One region of the Shewanella sp. 5_MG-2023 genome, then DNA from elsewhere that is predicted to be linked to it. Evidence: predicted binding sites of a transcription regulator. Region 1 holds the regulator's gene; the other holds the start of a gene.
What was found. The regulator ArgR, encoded in region 1, controls arginine synthesis, uptake and breakdown. The targets are predictions, from matches to a motif close to ANTGAATANNTATTCANT.
Positions count from the first base shown of each region.

Region 1 (3,217 bases):
GCAAGTCGTAAAAGGCGCCGATATTGGTGCGGTCACCAGGGATTTCCGCGGTGTTTAACCAGCCGCCATTTACGTAGAGGTAAAAATCATCTTGTGGGCGAACTGACTTGTCCATATTGTCAAAGCTAATACCTGAGGTAAGGGCTTTTTCAACGGCAACTGCGGTTTCTGTTTTAGCGACTTCTGGTGCTGCGGATTCAGTGACTGCTTTATCTGAATTGCAGGCACTAAGGCCTGCGATAAGTGAGGCGCAAAGCCCACCGATAACTAGCTTTTTCATGTTGTTTCCCTATGCATTGAAGAGTGAAGCCTTTTTATCGGCCTTAATTTTGAGCTGTTTTTATTGTTCACTGCCTTAAGACAGTTTTATGTGACCAACATGTTAAGTCTTAACAGGGGCACTTAACAAGGGCTAAGGCTAGGCTTTTAGTGATAAATTGAGCATTTATTGACTGTGTTGTGTAACTAAAAATTACCAGAATGTTACAGTGGCCATTTATCGTTTTCTATTTGCTAGCCAACAGCTCATAATAGCGACCAATTAGTTTTCACTTGGTTTTATATATGCGTTTAGACAAATTTATCTGCGAGAGCACCGAGCTGACTCGTTCATTAGCAAAAAGAGTTATCAAGTCAGGTGAAGTGACCTGTAATGGTGACGTGGTTAAAGACGCGAGCTTTAAAGTGAAAGATGATACTGAAGTGTGTATCGAAGGTCGTCAAATTAAGATCGTGGGCGAGCGCTACATCATGATGCACAAGCCTGTTGATACCATTTGCTCAACCATTGATGAAGAATATCAATCGGTGTTGGGATTAATGGATATTGAAAAAGTCGATACCCTGCATATTGCTGGGCGTTTAGATGTGGACACCACAGGTTTGGTGCTGATCACCAGCGATGGCCAGTGGTCACATAAAATCACCTCACCTAAAAAAGATTGCGGTAAACGTTACCTTATCGAAGCTGCTGCATCACTTGATCCTGCATTGGTGGAAACCTTTGCCGAAGGGATCCAATTAAAAAGTGAAGACGGCTTAACTAAACCGGCGCTGCTAGAGATCATTGATGAATACCATGCCAGATTAACTATCAGCGAAGGTAAGTACCATCAAGTGAAGCGTATGTTTGCTGCTGTGGGGAATCGGGTGGTCAATTTACATCGTGAAGCTGTGGGTGAAATTGAACTTGATGCTGATTTAGAAGAAGGCGAATGGCGTTTTCTCACCGATGCTGAAATCGCCTCAATTTAACACTTACGCACTGTTAAAACCAAAAAAGCAGCCTAAGGCTGCTTTTTTAATGGCTCAATAAATCGTGAAGGTGTTATTTGCTAAGAGGGCTATTCACTATAGCCAAACAGTGATTTTACCGTTTCTAAGGTATCATCAATGGTTTTGATACTTGAAGGACAAATAAAGATAGTGTCATCACCAGCAATAGTCCCCAAAATCCCTTCAGGCTTACCTATCGAGTCTAATAATCGGGCAATAAGCTGCGCTGCGCCGGGGCTGGTTCTGACTACGATCATCGCTTGGTTATGATCCACATCCAATACCAAGTTTTTAACAGGGCTGCCTGCTGTTGGTACACCTAACTCAGCGGGTAAACAATATACCATTTCTTGCTTAGCATTACGGGTACGTACTGCACCAAACTTACTTAGCATACGGGAAACTTTTGACTGGTTAATATTGCCAAAACCTTCTGCTTGCAGTGCGATTACGATTTCACTTTGGCTACCAAAGCGCTCTTCCTTTAATATCGACTTAAACGTCTTTACGAGTTCATCCTGATTCTTAGTCGCTGGCATATTTTTTTCGTCTTATAGTAATTTTTAAAAAGAATAGATTTTATTCAAAAAAGTAGCTCATTCTGAATAGATAAACGCATCAAGTCAAGAAATAAGCTAAATTGGTGAATAAAAATTCATTTTCGCTATTACTGGCTAAATTAGTCATTATTTATATACATATCATAGAATAAGGAAATTAGTGTGATCTACTAAGGGATAATTGAAATCCTCGCTGTGATCCAGTAATGTGACGCCACAAGAAAACATGATCTGTGTCACAGACCAGACTGAAGTCAATCACTAGAACGTAATTGGAGATCATCATGAAAGTAGCTGTACTTGGTGCTGCTGGCGGTATCGGCCAGGCCTTAGCTTTACTATTAAAAACTCAACTTCCTGCAGGTTCAGAGTTGTCTTTATATGACATCGCTCCTGTTACTCCAGGTGTTGCAGTTGACTTAAGCCACATCCCTACAGATGTAAAAGTGGCTGGTTTTGCTGGTGAAGACCCAACTCCTGCGCTAGTTGGCGCTGATGTTGTTCTTATCTCTGCAGGTGTTGCGCGTAAGCCTGGTATGGATCGCTCAGATCTATTTAATATCAATGCGGGTATCGTAAGAAACCTTATTGAAAAAGTGGCGGCAACTTGCCCTAAAGCATTAATTGGCGTTATCACTAACCCAGTAAATACTACTGTTGCTATTGCGGCTGAAGTACTTAAAAAAGCAGGTGTTTACGATAAGAACCGTTTATTCGGTGTGACGACACTTGATGTTATCCGCTCTGAAACCTTCATCGCTGACCTTAAAGGGCTAAACGTTGCTGATGTAAACATCAACGTTATTGGTGGCCACAGTGGTGTGACTATTCTGCCACTTCTTTCACAAGTTGAAGGCGTAAGCTTTACTGATGAAGAAGTTGCAGCGCTAACAACACGTATCCAGAATGCGGGTACTGAAGTTGTTGAAGCTAAAGCGGGTGGCGGTAGTGCGACTCTGTCTATGGGTCAAGCGGCATGTCGCTTTGGCCTATCATTAGTTCGCGGCCTACAAGGCGAAGCTAACGTGGTTGAATGTGCTTATGTTGATGGCGGCAGTGAACATGCTGACTTCTTCGCACAACCTGTATTACTTGGTAAAAACGGCGTAGAAAAAGTATTACCATACGGCGATGTTAGCGCATTTGAAGCTAATGCCCGTGATGCAATGCTTGATACATTAAACGGCGACATCAAACTTGGTGTTGAGTTCGTTAAGTAAATTTAAGCTTATCAATTATTGATAACTTGATTTACCGATAAAAATGCGAAGCCTTTGGCTTCGCATTTTTGTTGCTGACAGGCTAAAGTTGCTGCAAGGGAAAAAGACCTAAGCCCTTTACCAACTAATCAGTTTTCCTTGCCAATCAATAAAGCTGGCTTG
Region 1 is NZ_JAUORC010000002.1:191,275-194,491, forward strand. Features, by position in the region: gene Q4557_RS01750 (M13 family metallopeptidase) at 1-280, opposite strand, end outside; gene rsuA (16S rRNA pseudouridine(516) synthase RsuA) at 565-1,254, shown strand; gene argR (transcriptional regulator ArgR) at 1,344-1,814, opposite strand; gene mdh (malate dehydrogenase) at 2,120-3,055, shown strand; gene Q4557_RS01770 (SDR family NAD(P)-dependent oxidoreductase) at 3,173-3,217, opposite strand, start outside.

Region 2 (3,217 bases), on a different contig from region 1:
CGATATTCTTTATTTAAAAACAGCGTACATAACTCTGCAGCGCCAGTGTAGTCATGGCAAAGCGTCAGTGTTTCCACTTCGTTACGAACTGAGATTTGTTTAGAATGATAGACTTCAGTGCCTAAACGGTAATGATAAAAGGCATCTTCCATCCCGACAGCGGCTTCAATACCGCAGGTACCGACAACTTGATTGGTTTTTAAATCTTCAAGCACCATCAAATAACCTTCATCGAAAGGTTTCTCAACTTGCTTGGAAAAAGAAGCTTCAGCTCTAGCGATTTTAGAGCGTAATAGCTCTTCGTTGACTGGCAGGGAAGTGAACCCATGACCCGATTCAACGGCGACCTTGTAAAGTGCTTCGTAATCACTGCCACGAATCGGTCGTATGATTAGCATCTGACTCTCCTTGATAATCCAGTAATAAAAAGTCACCAACAAACAGACTTTTCATTACCGATAACCCAATAAAAAAGCGCAAGGTTTTACCCTTACGCTTTACTTATCTATTAACCTGCAACCACTTTAGCTACAGCACGTTCGAAACGTGCTAAACCTTCAGCGATATCAGCTTCTGGGATAACAAGAGATGGAGCAAAACGCACGACGTTAGCGCCAGCAATCAAGCTCATTAAGCCTTCTGCAACCGATGCAACTAAGAAGTCACGGCTACGGCCTGCATATTGCTCGTTAAGTACTGCGCCTAATAACATGCCTTTACCACGCACTTCTGAGAACACATTATATTTGGCATTGATTGCCGCTAAACCATCACGGAATAACTGTTCGCGATGCTTAACACCATTCAGTACTTCAGGCGTATTCACCACATCCATAACAGCATTACCAATAGCGCACGCTAATGGGTTGCCGCCATAAGTCGAACCATGAGTACCAATTTTAAGATGTGCGGCAATTTTAGCAGTGGTTAGCATTGCAGCAATTGGGAAACCGCCACCTAGGGCTTTGGCGCTGGTTAAAATATCAGGCACAATATCGGTGCCCATGTAGGCAAATAACTCACCGGTACGGCCAACACCTGTTTGCACTTCATCAAAAATAACTAATGCGTCATGCTTATCAGCAAGTGCGCGCACAGCTTTTAAGAATTCTGGGTCACCATTGATAATACCGCCTTCACCTTGAAGTGGTTCAAGCATGATGGCACAAGTGTTATCAGAAATTACCGCTTCTAGAGCGGCAATATCATTAAATGGTACATGAGTAACGCTTTGTGGTTTAGGCCCGAAACCATCAGAGTAAGCCGCTTGACCACCCACAGTAACAGTAAAGAAGGTACGACCATGGAATGCTTTATCAAAGGCGATGATTTGATCTTTTTGTGGGCCGTGATTATCTAATGCGTAACGACGGGCAAGTTTTAGTGCAGCTTCATTGGCTTCAGCACCTGAGTTAGCAAAGTAAACACGCTCAGCAAACGTGGCGTTAACCAGTTTCGTCGCCAGCTCTAATGCTGGCTCATTGGTCATTACGTTTGATAAATGCCACAGCTTTTCACCTTGTTCTTTTAGGGCGCCAACAAGTGCTGGGTGACAATGACCTAAACAATTCACTGCAATACCACCAGCAAAGTCAATAAACTCATTACCTTGTTGATCCCAAACTCGACTGCCTTCTCCGCGAACTGGGATTACGGCTGCTGGCGCATAGTTAGGCACCATGACTTCATCAAATTGGGCACGTGTTAAGTTCATTTCAACGCTCATTGCTTTTCGTTCCTTAAAGTTATTAGCGACACTTAAGTCACTCTATTCCGCTTGCTGTATTGATTTTGGTTTAAGTTGACTGCGGATGTTTGTATAGCTTGCAGGTCATTATTAGCTAAAACGTGATCAAAATACCAGTTTTTAGCGGTTAACTATTCATAACTTAAATGAATAATGCATAAAGAGTTAACAAACTTCACATACAAAGTGCTATTACAGCTTATTTTTAGCATAAATAGTCATAAAAAAAGTTATTTGGCCTCAAATAAGCTAGCTATTCATCATAAATGCATAACTAAACAAGATTTAGTCATACTTAAGGGGGATAAAGCCTGACTTTAAACTAAATTAAGCTTGCGGTAATTTTGCGCTTTTAAACGGATCAGCTCTTGCTCGGTAAATTCATAATAATCAAATAACACTCGCTTCTCTTGCGGCTCAATTAAACGCGATTGCTCTAATATTAATACCTTGGCATAACAACTGGCTTTGGCAACGATAGCGCTTTCTGTGGAAAACTCGCTAAAGTGATAATTTAAATCGAGCTCTTTTAGCACTTGGGTTAGCTGGCTCTGGTTAAAATCCATTAAGTCCAATAATTGCCAATTAAGCTGCTCACCATAGGACATCACTTGCTCAAACACTTCCTCAGCTGGAAATGCTGAGGCCATTACCGCATCGTATAAGGTTTTATCCCCTTTGGCGCTGGTCTCACGTAGCCAGGTTCCCCATGTGTTTTCAAATTGTCTGGCGCTGGCATTTAATATAGTCGCTGCGCCTAATTGCTTCATCAAAGCTGCGCTATAAACCAATGCCACATCCTTTTGATGCAGCGCTGCCAATGCTTTGGCCGCTATGGCGGTGATCATGCTGTAACGCCATAACTTACGACTAGCCCAAATCAGGTTAGTATTGCCCGATGGCAGCCAATGCCGTAAACAAAAGTAAGGGATCACAGCTTGCAAATTTTCAATGCCAATATAATTAAGCACTAACTTAATGTCGGTTACTTTGACTTCTGATCGCTGCGGTCTGCGGTGACTCGAGGCTGGGCTATTGATTAAATTGATAAGATCGGTCGATAGCCAGCTGATATTTTCAACAAGCGATCGCACTCGGCGCAGATCAGGTTCTTTGTTAAGCAGTAAATCCAATAATAAAATATGGGACTCTTTTAAACCCGATTGCGCTAACATCTGCTGAGGTGAATTGAGCTGATGCTCAAGGGAGCTTATGACAGTGTTAGTCAATTGCTCTGATATGCGCTGTAACACCAACTGAGCCCGCGCTTGCTCTTCTAAACGTGCTTTAATGGCTAAACGTTCAACTTCAAGTTTATTGGCGTCATCTTCTAACTGCTTATCTAAGTCATCAAGCTGCGAGGGTAACTTTTCCTTACCCATAATCAGTTGCTTATACAGCCTGCGCTCAACTTCAATGACTTTTCCTGGCCTTACGCCACCTGCTACCGACACTGCCACAAATAAACTG
Region 2 is NZ_JAUORC010000021.1:18,611-21,827, reverse strand. Features, by position in the region: gene astA (arginine N-succinyltransferase) at 1-398, opposite strand, end outside; gene Q4557_RS13465 (aspartate aminotransferase family protein) at 509-1,726, opposite strand; gene Q4557_RS13460 (HDOD domain-containing protein) at 2,065-3,207, opposite strand.
Region 2: the regulator ArgR is predicted to act here: its motif matches at 1,953-1,970, upstream of Q4557_RS13465 (aspartate aminotransferase family protein).